One region of the Caulobacter sp. LjRoot300 genome, then DNA from elsewhere that is predicted to be linked to it. Evidence: predicted binding sites of a transcription regulator. Region 1 holds the regulator's gene; each other region holds the start of a gene.

Region 1 (5,723 bases):
CACGCCCGAGGCCGTCGGCCTGCCGCGCGCCGCCCTGGCCGACATCACCGGCGGCGACCCGGCCTTCAACGCCGCCGCCCTGACCGCCCTGCTGGACGGCCAGCCGGGCGCCTATCGCGACATCGTCATGCTCAACGCCGCCGCCGCCTTCCTGGTGGCCGACAAGGTCGAGACCCTGCGCGAGGGCGTCGAACTGGCCGGCGCGGTGCTCGACGACGGCCGAGCCAAGGCGGCCCTGGCCGGCCTGGTCGCGGCCACCAATTCAGAAATCGCAGCATGACCGACATTCTCGCCAAGATCGCCGCCTACAAGCGCGAGGACGTCGCCGATCGCAAGCGCCGGCGCTCGTTCGCCCAGCTCGACGCCGCCGCCAAGGCCGCCAACAGCCCGCGCGGCTTCAAGGCCGCGCTGGAGGCCGGCCATGCGCCGGGTCGGCTGTCGCTGATCGCCGAAATCAAGAAGGCCTCGCCGTCCAAGGGTCTGATCCGCGCCGACTTCGACCCGCCGGCCCTGGCTCGCGCCTATGCCGAGGGCGGGGCGTCCTGTCTTTCCGTGCTGACCGACGGCCCCAGCTTCCAGGGCGCCGACGGCTACCTGATCGACGCCCGCGCCGCCGTCGCCCTGCCCTGCATCCGCAAGGACTTCCTCGTCGATCCCTGGCAGGTGGCCGAAAGCCGCGCCCTGGGCGCCGACGCCATCCTGGTGATCCTGGCGATGATCGACGACGCCGTCGCCGCTGACCTGATGAGCGAAGCCGCTCGCCTTGGCATGGACGCCCTGGTCGAGGTGCATGACGAGGCCGAGATGGAGCGGGCCGGCCAGCTGGGCTCGACCCTGGTGGGGATCAACAACCGCGACCTGAAGAGCTTTGTGGTCGACCTGGCCGTCACCGAGCGCCTGGCCGCCCAGGCGCCCCGGGACGCCCTGCTGGTCACCGAAAGCGGCGTCTTCACCCCCGACGACGTGGCGCGCATGGAGGCGGCGGGCGCCAAGGCCATGCTGGTCGGCGAAAGCCTGATGCGGCAGGCGAACGTGGCGGCGGCGACGCGAGCGCTGCTGGGCTAGCCCTTTCGAAACCGGCGCCCGGCATCGCTCGGCCACGGGGCCGCCGCGCGTCAGGCGCCGGTGGCGTCCACGACGATGGCGACCGTCTTGCCGCGCGACAGCGGATCCCATCCCGCCGCGATGGCGGAGGCGATGGCGTTCTTCACCAGTTTCGGATCGATCTGCGAAGCCTTCAGCAGCGGAGCGCCGTATCGGGGTTGCGGCCCGGGCGGAAACTCCACCACCGCCTCGCGCTGCCCCTCCTGGTGGCGCACGGCGATCGCCATGCCGTGGCGCACCGGCGCGTCGCTGGACCACCCGGGCTGGCGATGAAGCCGCCAGACATAGGGCTCTCCATCGACTTCGATCTCTAGTTCAGCGCTCTGCTTGGTTCGTGCCATGCCAGGGTGTTAGCCCGGTCAGCGCGCCCAGGCCACCCCATCCCGGCGCCGTCCGCCCCCGCCGACGCGAATCCCTTCGACAGCTCGAGCCCGCCCGCGACCGCCGCCGATTCGAGGAAGTCGCGGAAACCGGCCGACGCGCCCCTGCTCCGACACTTGTATTTCCTCGGAAATTCGCCCGGCCCGCCGGCGAACACCGTTAACTTGACATCAACAAAGAACACCTAGAGAACATTCACAGAGGTTTGCGGTTTGTTCCGCGACGACTGGCGAGGCCGGACATGCTCACGCGCAAGCAGCACGAGCTGCTGATGTTCATCCACGAGCGGATCAAGGAGAGCGGCGTCTCCCCCTCCTTCGACGAGATGAAGGAGGCGCTGGACCTGGCGTCCAAGTCGGGCATCCACCGGCTGATCACGGCGCTGGAGGAGCGCGGCTTCATCCGCCGCCTGGCCCACCGGGCCCGGGCGCTGGAGGTGGTCAAGCTGCCGCAGCAGGCCACGGCGGCGGCCCCGCCCAAGGGACGCGGCGCGTTCAAGCCGCAGGTGCTGGAAGGCGGCGGCCAGGCTTCGGCGGCCCCCGCGCCGATCGCCGCCGACAACACCCGCGAGCTGCCGATCCTGGGCCGCATCGCCGCCGGCACCCCGATCGACGCCATCCAGCATGAACGCGAGCGCCTGCCGGTGCCCGAGACCATGCTGGGGGCCGGCGAGCACTATGTGCTTGAGGTCCAGGGCGACTCGATGATCGAGGCCGGCATCCTGGACGGCGACTATGTGATCATCCGCAAGGGCGACACGGCCAACAGCGGCGAGATCGTCGTGGCCCTGGTCGGCGAGGAAGCCACCCTCAAGCGCCTGCGCAAGAAGGGCGGCTCGATCGCCCTGGAAGCCGCCAACCCCAAGTACGAGACCCGCATCTTCGGTCCCGACCAGGTCGAGGTGCAGGGCAAGCTGGTGGGGCTGATCCGGCGGTATCACTAAGTTTTCGGCGAATATCAAAGCCACGGCTGGGGACAGGCACATGTGCCTGTCCCCTTTCATATCCTAACTCGCCATCCCCGCCGGCCGGTTCTCCACATACTGCGGCACGTTCAGCGGCGGCAGCCAGGGCTCGCGACGCTTGACCCAGACCTCGTACTGCGGCGTGAACTGGCCCACCGCGTCCAGCCCGCCCAGGTGGATCTCGATCTCGCCGTCGCCCTCGCCTTCAGCCGTCCAGAACAACGGCGAGCCGCAGGTCGGGCAGCCGTGGATCAGGCCGTGCTCGGCGCCGGTCCAGATCGCGGGCCGCCCCTCGATCCGCACCTTGTCGCTCCGAAACGCCGCGAAGGCGTTGAACGGCGCGCCGTGGCGCTTGCGGCAGGTCAGGCAGTGGCACAGCCCCACCCGCAGCGGCCCGCCCGTCACGACATAGCGCACCGCCCCGCACGCGCACCCGCCTTCCCGCTCCATGATCGTCTCCATCGCTCGTCCCGGCCTAAACGTCCGACGCGCCGCTCGGCTCAAAAGGCCAGCCGCCCCTCCAGCTCGGCGAACGGGACCATGACGTGCTCGCTATAGGCCGGGCGGCCCCTCAACCGGTCGTACCAGACCGCCAGACGCGGCAAGGCCGGGCGATCGATCTCAAGCTCGAAATAACGATAGAGATGCGCCCCGATGGCGATGTCGGCCAGGGACGGGTCTTCGCCGACGATGAACGGACGATCGACCAGCCGCGCATCGACCAAGGTCAGATAGCGAACGGTCTGGTCCAGGGCCCGCGCCACGGCGCCCTCGTCGCGCCGGGCCTTCGGCGTGCGATAGCCGCCCCAGAACACCCCGCCCAGGAAGGCCGGCTGCAGCGCCGTCTGCGCCCAGTCCATCCAGCCATCGACCGTCGCCCGGGCCGCCGGGTCGGCCCGCCAGAAGCGGTCCGCGCCATGGGTCGCCGCCAGGTAGCGCAGGATGGCGTGCGATTCCCACACGACGGCCGCGCCGTCCGCGATCACCGGGACCTTGCCGTGCGGGTTCATCGCCCGGAACGCCGGATCGTCCAGGCCGCCGACGTCGCCGCCGGCCGGAATGTGCTCATGCGGCAGGCCCAGCTCGCCGACCAGCCACAACACCTTCTGGACATTGACCGAGCTGCGCCGGCCCCACACCCTCAACATGCCTACCGTTCCGCAACGCCGGTCCAGGGCCGGACGCCCCGCAGCGGCTGGGCCCAGACGATCCACCATTCGCCGCCACGCCGATAGAGCTCGGCCGCCCCGTTGGCGGCGAAGTCGTCGGCGTCGAGCACGATGCGGTCGCGGCAGGCCGGCGGAATGGGCGGCGCGGCGCCCCGCAGCACCACGATCTCGGCCTCGGCGCACATCGCCGCCAGGCCGTCGGCGTCCGGCGCGGCCTTGCTCCACGACAGGGCCAGGGCCACGGGCGCGCCGACGGCGGGGGCGCAGGATCGCCGGTCGCAGGCGTAGAGCGGGCTGGGCGCGACGCTGTCCGGCAGGGCCAGGCCACGGCGGCGGCTCCACAGCTCGGCCCCGAAGCGGTGGGCGTCGGGACGCAGCAGCACCGCCGCGCGACCCTGGCGCACGGCCGCCGTGGTCCCGTCCGGCGCGATCCAGGCGTCGGGCGGCGCCGCGCGCGGCCACAGGGCCACCGCCAGGGCCAGGGGCGCGCCCAGCCAGCGCAGGCGGCCCCGCCACAGGCACAGCAGCATCAGCCCGACAAAGGCCAGGGCCAGGGTGAAGGGCGGGCCGCTGGCGACCACCCGCTGGGCGCCGCCGGCGCTGGCGAAGCCGTCGGCGATCGCCATCATCGCGGCGATGCCCCAGCCGGCGATCGCCAGGAACGGCCGGCCCAGGCCCAAGGGCTCGAGCGCCGCGCCCAGGGCCAGGAACGGCATGATCACGAACGACGACAGCGGCGCCACCATGAGGTTGGCCGGCAGGCCCCAGACGGCGACGCGGTTGAAGTGCTGCATGGCGAACGGCCCGGTCGCCATGCCGGCCACGAAGCTGGCGCCGACGCTGACCGCCAGCCAGCCGAGCGCGCCCTGGATGGCCCGGATCCACCAGGGGGCGGAAATCTCGCGCACCGGACGCGGCCAGGCCTCGGCCAAGGCCACCAGGGCGGCGGTGGCGGCGAACGACATCTGGAAGCCCGGCGCGCCGGCGGATTCCGGCTGGACCAGCAGGATGATCAGGGCGGCCACCGCCAGCCCGTGCAGGGTGATGGCCTGGCGGTCGAACAGGATGGCGGCGAAGGCCACGGTGGCTGTGATCGCCGCGCGCAGGGCCGGTGGCGGCGCGCCCGAAATGACCAGATAGGTCGCGACCGCCGCCAGGCCCGCCACGGCCGCGACCTTCTTGCCTGGAACCCGCAGCGCCGCCCAGGGCCAGGCGGCGATCAGCAGCCGCACCAGTCCGAACGCGAAGCCGCCGACGATGGCCATGTGCAGGCCCGAGATCGACAGGATGTGCGCCAGGCCCGAGGCGCGCATGGCGTCGGTCTGCTGCTGGGTGATCCAGGCCTCGTGGCCGGTGACCATGGCCGCGGCGATCCCGCCGCGCGCCACGCCCATGTCCTCGACGATGCGGCTGGCCAGCCGCCAGCGGAAGGCGTTGACCGCCATGGCCGCCCGCAACCGCCAGGGCGGCGGGTCCAGGGCGGCGGCCCGTGACGCGCCGATCGCGAAGCCGACCCCGCCCACGCCGTGGAACCAGGCGTCGCGGGCGAAGTCGTAGGCCCCCGGCGCGGCGGGCGGCGGCGGCGGTCCCAGCATGGCCCGCAGGCGGACCGCCTGGCCCGGCGCGGGGATGTCCTCGGCCTCGACGGTCACCCGCACCCGCTTGGGCGTGTCCTCCGCGGCCAGGCGGCTGATCCGCACCGGTGCGATCATCAGGCGCGGCCCGCCCGCCCCGGGACTGACCACGTCGACCACGAAGCCGTCGATGGTCATCACCGCCCGCTCGCCCGCCAGGATCGGCGCGGCCACCGCGTGCGAGCGGACCTTGCCGGCCAAGGCCCCGGCCGCCAGAAAGGTCGCCAGCACCAGGAAGACCGACAGTCCTGTCGCCGACCGCCGTCCGATCAGCGCCGCCAGGATCGCCAATCCGGCCGCCAGTCCGGCCAGCAAAACCCAGGACGGTTCGGCCCTCAGTTCCAGGTAGCCGGCCGCGCCGAGGCCGAACGCCACGGGCGACCACAGCATCCAGCGCTCGCGATTGGCGTCGATCTCGCCGATCAGCGAAGCTGTTACCGCTCCCAGGCTAGGACGCGCGCGAAGACGCGT
Region 2 (5,723 bases), on a different contig from region 1:
CCGCCAGGGCGACATGCTCGCTCAGCTGGCGGAGGAACTCGCATTCGCCGCTGACGAAGGCTTCGGGCTGGAACCGGGCCACCACCAGCACGCCGAACACCTTGCTCTCGATCTGCAGCGGCGCGCAGACCATCGAGCGGAGGCCGCCGCCCGCGAGCCGCTGCGGAAAGGGAAAATGCACCTCGGCGATGTCCGGCTCATAGACCAGGCGGCCGCTGACGCATTGCGAAAGGCCGTTCTGGTCGATGTCGACGCGCGCCCGCACGGGCATGGCCAGTTCGAACGCCAGGGCCTGGCTGTTGACCCCGACGGCGGCGACCGTGAGCGCCCGCTCGACGTCGTCATAGAGGCACAGGCAGGCGAAGTCGGCCGGCAGCTGGTCCTCGACGCTGCGCACGACGACCTGGAAGATGCTCTGGATATCCTGCCGCTGGCCAATGGCGCGGGTGATCTCGTCCAGCAGGCTCAGGCGCTCGAATTGCGTGCGGAGCCGGGTTTCCGCCCGCTTGCGCTCGGTGATGTCGGTCGAGATGCCGAACACCGCATAGGCCTGGCCCGCCTCATCCCGCAGCGGAGACTTCACCGAAATATAGGCGTGCGGGCCGTCGTCGTGCGGGGCCTCCTCCTCCTCGGTGAGCGGCAGGTCGGCGGCGGCGACGCGTACGTCCATGGCCCGGAAGGCGTCGGCGACGTCCTTGGAGAAGATGTCATGGTCCGTGCTGCCGATCATCGCATCGCGGTCGATATGGAAGATGTCGGCATAGCGGCGGTTGACCATCAGGTAGCGGCCCTCGAGGTCCTTGACGTAGATGACGGCCGGCGAGCTCTCGATGATGGCGTCGAGCAACCGCTGGCTCTGCCGGCGCGCCCGCATCTCCTCTTCCAGGGTGGCGTTCGCCGCTTCGAGCTGCGCCGTTCGCTCGACCACGCGCTGGTCCAGTTCGGCGTTGAGCCGCGACAACGCCGTCTCGGCGCCGATGCGCTCCAATATGTCGCGCGAGGCCACCTGTATGGCCGAGAGCAGCAGGACCAGTAAACCGCCAGCCCGGGCCAGGTGGGCGACCATCGCCGGTCCGTCGGCCGGCGCGCGCGAATAGAGCATCACGACATTGGCGGCGACCAGCGTCCCGGCCATCCAGGCGAGCGACCCGGCCAGGCGGTCGAGGGCCCGCAGCCGCCAGGCCGCCACGCCGACGCCCGCCCACAGCAACGGCGCCAGGACGAGGGCCGGGCGGGTGACGCCCAGCAGGCCGGGCGGCAGATAGGTCGGCAGGTGCTGAAAGGCGACGAACAGCCCCGCGCCCAGGGCTGTGATGACCAGGGCGTATCGGGCCAACCGGCCGGTGACGCCGCGCCGCAGGCGCCACAGCGCCCAGCCGACGCCGATCGGCAACAGGTGGGTGGCCGGCGGCCAGGTGGCGGGACGCAGGACGGCCTTCGACCGCGCGATCACCGCCAGCGAACCCGACCACTCGACCGTCACCAGCACGTGAATGACCGCCAGCACGAAGGTGGCGGCGAAGGTGATGGCGAGCCATTTCGGAAACGACGTCCCCGCGTGCTGCCCCATGTCCCAGAGCAGCAGCGCCACCACGCCCAGCAGCAGGGCCAGGCTGGTGTCCAGAATGGTGTGCAGGTCCGGATAGTCGCCAGGGCCGATCGCCAGCAGGGCGCCGCCCGTGAGCGCGACGGCGGCCAGGGCGATCGCCGCGGCCCGAGGCAAGGGCAGTTCGGTATGGGTCTGGCTCATGCTCCCCGCTCTCCGCCGTTTCGATCATCGGCGCGCCACGACCAAGCTTACGCGCATTGGTGGTGATTGGGAGGGATATTACAGCTCCAGATATTGATGGAGTCGGTCCCGTCCTCAAATGGCCGACATGGGTCGAGGCTTGCACGCCAACCGCCAAGCCTCGGAAAGCCCTCCTGGTGGAGGTCAAGAGGCCGGTTGTCCTTGCGCAATCCAGCGACCAGGCAGCCAGATGGGTCAAGCGCGACGATCTATGTCGCTGGGTCTTACCCACGCTAGTTCGACGGATTGGAATTGGGCAGATGCAATAAAAAGCGGCCAATTCCGGGAGGAATGGCCGCTTATTTACATTTTTGTCCCAGGTCCTGGTCAGAACGGAATTTCGTCGTCCAGGTCGGCCGAGAAGCTCTCGCGCGGGCCGCTGGGCTGGCTGCGCGGGGCGCCGCCGCCGAAGTTGCCGCCGCCACCGCCGCCGCCGGCGTAGCCTTCGTCATAGCCGCCGCCCGACGAGGCGCCGGCGTTGTCGCCGCGGCCGCCCAACATGGTCAGTTCACCGCGGAACTTCTGCAGCACGATCTCGGTCGAATACTTCTCGACGCCCGAGGCGTCGGCCCATTTGCGGGTCTGGATCGCGCCCTCGATATAGACCGTCGAGCCCTTGCGCAGATAGCTTTCGGCCACCTTCACCAGGTTGTCGTTGAAGATCACCACCCGGTGCCATTCGGTCTTTTCCTTGCGCTCGCCCGAGGTGCGGTCGCGCCAGCTTTCCGAGGTGGCCAGGCGCAGGTTGGCGACGCGGTCGCCCGAGCTGAGGGTGCGGATCTCGGGATCGGCCCCCAGGTTGCCGACCAGAATGACCTTGTTGACGCTGCCCGCCATGGGGAAGATTCCTTTTCACGCCCGGCGACCAACGCGCCGGCATCTGGGGCGGACGTTAACGGGTTCTTAAGTCAGAACGCAAGCTTTGTTCTCGTAACGTTCCTGTGGACCGAGGCGGTTATCCCCGGGTTTGAAGGCGGCCCTACTGGGCCGGCATCGCCCCCGGCACCGCCAGGCGGCCGTCGCCGGTGCGCACCAGCGACATGAAGCGGGCCCCCTCGTAGGTGTCGCCCAGATAGATGCCTTCCTTCTGCAGGAAGATGAACTTGCCCTGGTAGGCGCCGGTCATTTCGCGGCTGGGACTGCCCAGGCGCGCGAAGCGCAGGCGCATGCCCTCCAGTTCGGCCGCGCAGAGTTCCAGGCTGGGCACGTTCTGGGCCACCGGGTTGAACTTCAGCGTGCCGTCCTTCTGCTCGATCACATGCAGGCAGACGCCGGCCTGGAACGGAGCCTTGGTCTGTTTCTCGCAACCGGTCAGGCCGAGGGCGGCGGTCGCGGCGACGAGCGAGAGGGCGACGACGGGAAGGCGCATGGTCTTGAGCTCTCTCTAGGCCGACGGGACCGAACAGTTGGGCCCCAGGTCGATGATCGGATGGAAGGTGCGGTTGTCGGACGAGGATTCGACCTTGCCCGGCACCAGGCGGATGGTCTCGTCGCCCCAGCGGCCGTAGGTGGCCCCGCCGGCCTTCTCGCACTTGCCGCTGGAGATCTGCTGGGCGCAGGCGTTGACGGTGATCTCGCCGGGCAGCTTGCGCCACTCGCCGCCCGCGTAGCGCCAGCAGACGGCCAGCGGCGTGCTGGACACGGCCGGGGGCGAGATGGCGGCGGGCGCGGCGGGAGCGGACACGGTCGGCGCCTCGGCGGGCGGCGGCAGCGGCGTCAGCACCAGGCCAGCCTGGTCGGCGGCGGCCAGGGCCCCGGTCTCGTCGACGCCGACGTCCAGGGCGCCGGTCGCCACGCCGTTCTTCTTGGCGCACTCGGCCAGGGTGGTCTCGCCGACGAACTGGCCGCCGACGAAGCAGCGCAGCGGACGGTTGGCGTCAAGCTTGGTGTCGTCGGCTCTTCCCGTCTCGACGATCAGGCCCGAGCGCGAGGCCGGCGGGTCCTCGGTCGGCGGCTTGGCGCCGTGCATCAGGGCCAGGGCGATGCCGAGGCCCGCGACCAGGGCCAGGGCGGCGCCGCCGGCCAGCAACACGCGTCGATCTTTGAGAAGTTCCATGATCCCTGGCTACGACGCGCCGATGACGCTTTCAAGTCCAGGCGCGCAGAAGGCTCGGGAGACCTTCGAAGGATGGCGTTGACGCGCCCTAGCCGCCCCCGGTCAGGCGGTTCAGAGCGGCCTGGTAGTTGGCGATCTGGTTGGTCAGATAGGCCGGGACCGGGCCGTCGACATGGCCGGACGAGGCGGTCGCGTCGGCCCGCTTCACGCCGTTGGCGGTGTCGGCCATCTCGCGGTAGGCGGTGCGCACCGCCGACAGGGCCTTGGTCATGGCGGCCACGGCGGCCTTGCGGCTGACGTCGTCGGTGAGGTCCAGGCCGGTGTCCAGCGAGAAGCCGTAGATCGGGCCCTTGCCGTCGGCCGAGACGGTCTGACCGTGGTCGATCTTGGTGTTGCGCACGACGCCCGGCTTCAACCCCAGCGACTCCAGCACGTCGGTGCCGCCCTTGCCGGGCAGGATCTCGACGGTCGAGGTGGTCTGGGAGGGGCTGATCCGCAGGGTGCGATTGTTGCCGACGCTGCTGAACTCGACCTTGGCCGCATAGCCGGTGGCCTTGCGGATCTTGTCGGCCAGGGTGTCGAGCGTGTCGTTGGCGGCGATCTTGATCGTGGTCAGGGTTCCGCGCGCTCGCGTGCGGACCTGGAAGGTGTCGCCGGCCCGAGCCGAGGTCGCCGAGACGATCTTGTCGGTCTGGGTGAAGTCCATCTTGCCGCGCGGGATGCCGAAAAGGTCCAGCGCGCTGGAGCCGGAGGCGTCGACCGCGATCGAGGTCGCCGTGGCGTAGCCGTCCTTGCCGGTCAGCCGCTGCTCCCAGGTCGCCGCGCCAGTGGCGACGTCGATCTGGGCGACATAGCCGTCCTTGTCGCCGACGGTCGGCAGGCCCGCCAGGTTCTTGCCGGCCGAGCCCACCAGCCAGGCCTGGCCGTTGGAGACGGCTATGCCGGTGACCGTGTCGTCGCCCGTCCCGCCGTAATAGGCCAGGGTGTCCTGGCTCTTGTCGGTCAGGTCCAGGGACAGGCGCGCCACGAAGCCGTCGGAACCACCCGACGCGGCCTTGGTCTTGTTGTTGACGTCCAGCGCCCCATTCGTGGTCGAGCCGCCGATGTAGAGCTGGCCGTTGTCGATCGTCAGGCCGGCGATGTTGCCGCCCTTCAGCGTGCCCAGGTCGCGGGTCGCGCCCGCGGTGAACGTCGCCGCCTTGGTGTAGGTGACCGGCGCGGTGACCCAGACTTCCTTGTCGTTCAGATAGGTGCGGTTCTCGGTCACGACGCTGGTGGCGACGTCGAAGCTGCGAAGCATGGCCTCGCTGCCTTCCTTGCTGGCGACCACCACCTTGCCGCCGTCGACGACGATGCCGGTGACCGTGTCGTCGTTCTCGCTGCCGAAATGGGTGGTGAACAACGCCTTGGGCGTGCCCGAGATGTCGGTGGCGAAACCGGTCAGGTAGCTGTCGTAGCCTCCCGCCGTGGCGCCGGTGGCCGAGCCGGGGATGTCGGACTTGGCGCGGCCGCCCACATAGACCACGCCGTCGTCGCCGAAGGCCACGGCCGTGGCCGCGTCCTCAAGCATGCCGCCGCGGCGGACCGTCCAGGTCTCGTCACCCTTGGCGTCGTAGAGCGTGACGAAGCTGTCGGTCAGCGTGCCGGCCGGGTCGGAATTGATCGGGCCGTTCGTGGCCCCGGAAAGCCCGCCGGCCACCGAGCCGGCGATCGCCACCTGGCCGTCGTCGGAAATGGCCATGTTGTAGCCGGTGGCGGTGTTCGAAGCCCCCAGGGTGCGGGCGTAGAGCAGCTTGCCGGACGAGTCGTATTTCAGCAGGGCGACGTCCTGGTCGCCCTTGATGGTCTGGCTGCTGGTCGCGCCATCGACGTCGGCCA
Region 3 (5,723 bases), 710 kb from region 1:
CCTTGAACAGGTCGATGTCGTAGTTGTCGTGCACGCCCTGCAGGACGGCGGCGACGCGCTCCAGGCCCATGCCGGTGTCGATCGACGGCTTGGGCAGCGAGACGCGCTCGCCGCCGGCCATCTGCTCGAACTGCATGAACACCAGGTTCCAGATCTCGATGAACCGGTCGCCGTCTTCATCAGGGCTGCCGGGCGGGCCGCCGGCGATATGAGAGCCGTGGTCGAAGAAGATTTCCGAGCACGGGCCGCAGGGGCCGGTGTCGCCCATCGACCAGAAATTGTCGTTGGTCGGGATGCGGATGATGCGGCCGTCGTCCAGGCCCGCGATCTTCTTCCAGAGATCGGCCGCCTCGTCGTCGGTGTGGTAGACGGTGACCAGCAGCTTGTCCTTGGGCAGGGCGAAGTCGCGGGTCAGCAGGGTCCAGGCGTGGGTGATCGCCTGTTCCTTGAAGTAGTCGCCGAACGAGAAGTTGCCCAGCATCTCGAAGAAGGTGTGGTGGCGGGCGGTGTAGCCGACATTGTCCAGGTCGTTGTGCTTGCCGCCGGCCCGGACGCACTTCTGCGACGAGGTCGCGCGCGGATGCGGCGGGGTCTCGGCGCCCGTGAACACGTTCTTGAACGGCACCATGCCGGCGTTGACGAACAGCAGGGTCGGATCGTTCTGCGGCACCAGCGGCGCGGACGGGACGATGGCGTGATCGGCCGCGCCGAAATAGTTCAGGAAGGTGCCGCGGATCTCGTTGAGGCTGGGCAGGCTGGTCATCGGCGTCTCGGGTGTTCGTACTGGGTCCGGTCGAACCGGAGGTCGGGGCTGCATAGCGCGGTTTCAAGCGATGTGGAAATCGCCTTGGTGATCACGGGGCGCGGAGGCGCGTTGGAGGCGCGCCAGGGCCTGCCTCCGTGGAGGACGCGGTCGCGATGCGACGGGCGGGGGAGCTGCGGGATCGTCGATCCGGGGGGGGGCGGCCGCCCCTTGATCACTCCCCCCTCCGTCGGCTGCGCCGACACCTCCCCCAGAGGGGGAGGATCCTAGGCGGTCGACTCGGCAGGCCTCCTCCGGCCCTTCGGGCCACCTCCCCCGGAGGGGAGGATCAACGAAATCGGACGCCTGGCATGGGGTCCAGGCGTCCGGGGATCGCGGCCGGCCGGGCGGTGTGCGCGGCGGGCTATAAGGCGGGGTCGCCCGCGGCGGGCGGCGGCCGCGAAACCTTCGGCTGGTCCAGGTCGCTCCCGGGTTTGCCTGGGGCGGCCCGGACCAGGGAAGTCCTATTCGTCGCCGTCGTCGTCGGGACCGCCGACCAGCAGCTCTTCCTCGATCTTGCGGGAAGACTGGCGCACCGCGGCCTCGATCTCGGCGGCCAGGTCCTTGTTGGCCTTGAGGAACTCGCGGACATTGTCGCGGCCCTGGCCGATGCGCTGGCTATTGTACGAGAACCACGAGCCAGCCTTGTCGATGATCCCGGCCTTGACGCCCAGGTCGATGATCTCGCCCAGCTTGGAGATGCCCTCGCCGTACATGATGTCGAACTCGACCTCGCGGAACGGCGGGGCCACCTTGTTCTTGACCACCTTGACCCGGACATTGTTGCCGACGATCTCGTCGCGGTTCTTGATCGAACCGGTGCGGCGGATATCCAGGCGGACCGAGGCGTAGAACTTCAGGGCGTTGCCGCCGGTGGTGGTTTCCGGGCTGCCGTACATCACCCCGATCTTGTGACGGATCTGGTTGATGAAGATGACGATGGTGTTGGCCTTGTTGATCGAGGCGGTCAGCTTGCGCAGCGCCTGGCTCATCAGGCGGGCCTGCAGGCCAGGCAGGCTGTCGCCCATCTCGCCTTCGATTTCCGCCTTGGGAGTCAGGGCCGCGACCGAGTCGATGACCACGATGTCGACGGCGCCCGAGCGCACCAGGGTGTCGGTGATCTCCAGGGCCTGCTCGCCGTTGTCGGGCTGCGAGACCAGCAGGTTGTCGAGATTGACGCCCAGCTTGAAGGCGTAGCCCGGGTCCAGGGCGTGCTCGGCGTCGACGAAGGCGGCGGTGCCGCCGGCCTTCTGGCATTCGGCCACCACGTGCAGGGCCAGGGTCGTCTTGCCCGAGCTTTCCGGGCCGTAGATCTCGATCACCCGCCCCTTGGGCAGGCCGCCGATGCCCAGGGCGATGTCCAGGCCGAGCGAGCCGGTGGAGATCGACTCGATCTCGACCTTGCCCTTTTCGCCCAGCTTCATCACCGAGCCCTTGCCGAACGCCCGGTCGATCTGGGCCAGCGCGGCTTCCAGAGCCCGTTGCTTGTCGCCGTCTTCCTTGCCCACGAGTTTCAAAGCCGCCTGATTGCTCATTGGAGTGATCCGCCCTTATTCCATGATTCCGACAACCGGATCGGAGGTTCGCGACCGCCGCACCCACCCGCCTGTGGAATGATTAATGCGTACATGTTTTGTTCCATGTTCGCAACATGTTCTTACTGTAGAAGCCGCGTACGTCAGAAACGGTCGCTCGATCATGCCGCATGCGGCAATTCCCCGCGTCTCGGCCCTGGGGCGCAAGCTCGACCGAAACCCGTCCTTAACGCCGGCCGGCGATGGTGATGGTCTTCCGGGGGGACCTTTGCCTTGTCGATCGATCCGCGCCGCCTCTTGGGCCTGGCCTTCGCCAGCGCCGACCTTCTGCTGGAGGTCGAGAACGGCCGGGTGATCCTGGCGCTCGGCGCGGCGCAGCGGATCATGGGCCAGGACGAGCGGACGCTGACGGGCCGCGCCTGGAGCGAGCTGTTCGCGGCCGCCGACCGCCCGCTGATCGACGCCGCGACGCGGGTGATGGACGACGGCCAGCGGCGCGGGCCGGTCACTGTGCGCATGGCCGGCGAACCGCCGCGCCACGTGAACCTGACCATGCGCGCCCTGCCCGACAACGGCGGCCGGATCTCGGTCTCGGTCACCCCGGCCAACGCCCCTTCGGGCCAGATGGACGACGAAGGCCTGCGCAGCCGCGAGAGCTTCGAGGACATCGCCCGCGGCCTGTTCGAGGCCGCCCGCGTCACCGGCCTGGAGCTGGAGCTGGCCATGGTCGACTTCTCCGACCTGGACGCCCTGCGCCAGCAGCTGTCCCAGCCCGAGGCCCGAGCCCTGGACCTGAAGCTGGCCGGCGCGGTGCGGGCCGAGTCGCATGCCGGCGGCATGGCCACCCGCCTGTCGCCCGACCGCTTCGCCCTGGTCCGCGCCAAGGCCGACCACGCCGACGACATGGCCCAGCGCCTGACCCGCTCGACCACAGTCCAGGCCAGCGCCCAGGTCGTGTCGATCGACGACGGCGTGGCCCCGTCGCGCGGCCTCAAGGCCCTGCGCTACGCCCTCGACGACTTCCTGCGCGAGGGCCTGAAGGACACCCCGCCGCTCAGCCTGTCCGAGGCGATGAACCGCTCGGTCAAGCGCACCCTGTCGCGGGCCGGCGCCCTGGGCGTGGCGGTCAGCCAGCGCCGCTTCAGCCTGGTCTACCAGCCGGTGGTCGACCTGAAGACCGGCGCGGCCCATCACCACGAGGCCTTGGTGCGCTTCGAGGACGGCGGCAGCCCCTTCCAGCTGATCCGCATGGCCGAGGAGTTCGACCTGATCGAGGAACTGGACCACGCCATCGCCGAGATGGCGGTCAAGCGCCTGGCCGCCGACCGTTCGGGCGCGATCAAGCTGGCGATCAACGTTTCGGGCCGCACCATCGTCAACGAAGGCTTCGTCGACCATATCGGCCGCCTGCTGACCAAGGCCGACGTCGCCAAGGGCCGGCTGATCTTCGAGATCACCGAGACCAGCGCCATCGACGACCTGCCGCGCGCCAATCGGCACATCCAGGCCCTGCGAGGCCTGGGCTCGCTGGTCTGCCTGGACGACTTCGGGGCCGGGGCCTCATCGTTCGCCTATCTGCAGGAACTGAGCCTGGACATCGTCAAGATCGACGGCCGCTACGTCCGCGAACTGGCCGGCAGCGGCCGCGACGGGGCGATGGTGCGCCGGCTGGTCGAGCTGTGCCGCGATCTGGACATCCGCACCGTCGCCGAGATGGTCGAGACCGCCGAGGTCGAGGACGTGGTCCGCAAGGCCGGCGTCGACTTCGCCCAGGGCTGGTTGTTCGGCAAGCCAGCCGACCAGCCGCAGCCGGCGCTGAAGGTCGGTTCGGTGACCCCGGCGGCGCGCCGGGCGGGCGTGTCGGAGGGGTGGGGGTGACCCAACGCCCTTCCCTCCCCTTTATGGGGTGGCCCGCGTAGCGGGTCGGGTGGGGCTCGGTGCAGAGCCTGGCTGACTCAGCACGCCCCCCCCCACCAGCTTCGCTGGTCCCCCCTCCCCATAAAGGGGAGGGAAAAGCTTTCGGGCCTTACTTCGCCGTCTTGGTCTTGGCGATGTAGTCGTCGATCACGCGGTCAAGCACGGTCAGCGGGGTCATGCCCGCCAGCAGGCCGGCGTCGTGGAACTGGCGGATGTCGAACGCCTTGCCCAGAGCCTTCCTGGCTCGTTCGCGGGCCCGCAGCCAAGTGATCTTGCCGATCATGTAGCTGCAAGCCTGGCCCGGCCAGACGACGTAGCGTTCGATCTCGGTGATCGTGCCGCTCTCCTCATCGCCCATGGTCTCGGCCATGTACTTGACGGCCTGCTCGCGGGTCCACTTCTTGTAGTGCATGCCGCTGTCGACCACGAGGCGGACGGCGCGGAACAGGGCGTCGTGCAACATGCCGATGTGGCCGCGCGGGTCGCTCTTGTAGATGCCCATCTCGACGGCCAGCTCTTCGGAATAGAGCGCCCAGCCCTCGGCGTAGCCCGAATTGCCGATCGTCTTGCGCAGCAGGGGCAGGCTCTTGGCCTCGTTGGAGATCGACAGCTGCAGGTGGTGGCCGGGCACGCCCTCGTGCACGGTCAAGGTGGTCAGAGTGTACTTGGCCTGCTCCTTGGTGTCGCGCAGGTTGATCCAGTAGATCCCTGGGCGCTTGCCGTCCAGCGAGGGCGCGTTGTAGTAGCCGCCCGGCGCGCCGGCCTCGATGGCCTTGGGCACGCGGCGGATCTCCAGCGAAGCCTTGGGCAGAGCGCCAAAATAGGCCGGCAGCTGCTTCTGGATCCAGGCCGCCTTGACGTTCAGGTCCTTGATCAGCTGTTCCTTGGCCGGATCGGTGTTCTCATAGATGTCCTTGCCCAGCTCGGCCATCCGCTCGCCGACCGTGCCCTTGGACATGCCGATGCTCTTGAACAGCTTGTCGGCCTGGACCGAGATCGACTTCACCAGGTCCAGGCCCAGCTGGTGGATCTCGTCGGGAGTCAGGGTCGAGGTCGTGTAGTTCTTCAGCGACACGGCGTAGTAGTCGCCGCCGTCCTTCAGGCGCCAGACGCCGGCGTCGTGGGTGGCCTTGGGGCGGACGCTCTCCAGCAGCGCGATCTGGCGCTTCAGGGCGGGCAGCACCGAATTCTCGTAGATCTTGCTCGCCTCGCCGGCCCAGTCGCCGGGGATGTTCTTGTCCTTGGTCCGGCGGGCCACCGACAGCACCAGCGGCGCCTCGGCAGTGGGCGTGCCGGCGAAGGCCTTCATCTGGACCAGGGCCTTGTCGATGACGAAGTCCGGCGGGATCACGCCGTCGGCGTAGTCGCGGGCGGCGATGGCGGCTTCCTGGTCCATCAGCCGGGCGAAGGCCTCCATCCGCGACAGATAGGCGTCGGCGTCGGCCTTGGTCTCGATCGAATGCTGGGTG

The links. The regulator LexA, encoded in region 1, represses DNA repair genes until DNA is damaged. The targets are predictions, from matches to a motif close to ATGTTCNCNANNTGTTCT.
Region 2: ssb (single-stranded DNA-binding protein) is a predicted target of LexA. The motif match lies at 2,712-2,729, and genes of this name have one in related genera.
Region 3: recA (recombinase RecA) is a predicted target of LexA. The motif match lies at 2,443-2,460, and genes of this name have one in related genera.

What each region holds. Positions count from the first base shown of each region.
Region 1 is NZ_CAXUSA020000001.1:22,648-28,370, forward strand. Features, by position in the region: gene trpD (anthranilate phosphoribosyltransferase) at 1-280, shown strand, start outside; gene trpC (indole-3-glycerol phosphate synthase TrpC) at 277-1,065, shown strand; gene ACSQ2G_RS00130 (hypothetical protein) at 1,116-1,445, opposite strand; gene lexA (transcriptional repressor LexA) at 1,727-2,428, shown strand; gene ACSQ2G_RS00140 (GFA family protein) at 2,492-2,911, opposite strand; gene ACSQ2G_RS00145 (glutathione S-transferase family protein) at 2,950-3,597, opposite strand; gene ACSQ2G_RS00150 (ComEC/Rec2 family competence protein) at 3,600-5,723, opposite strand, start outside.
Region 2 is NZ_CAXUSA020000003.1:359,809-365,531, reverse strand. Features, by position in the region: gene ACSQ2G_RS11850 (PAS domain-containing protein) at 1-1,750, opposite strand, end outside; gene ssb (single-stranded DNA-binding protein) at 2,117-2,626, opposite strand; gene ACSQ2G_RS11840 (hypothetical protein) at 2,769-3,158, opposite strand; gene ACSQ2G_RS11835 (hypothetical protein) at 3,174-3,845, opposite strand; gene ACSQ2G_RS11830 (hypothetical protein) at 3,934-5,723, opposite strand, start outside.
Region 3 is NZ_CAXUSA020000001.1:734,532-740,254, forward strand. Features, by position in the region: gene alaS (alanine--tRNA ligase) at 1-754, opposite strand, end outside; gene recA (recombinase RecA) at 1,267-2,337, opposite strand; gene ACSQ2G_RS03410 (EAL domain-containing protein) at 2,611-4,215, shown strand; gene ACSQ2G_RS03415 (DUF885 domain-containing protein) at 4,364-5,723, opposite strand, start outside.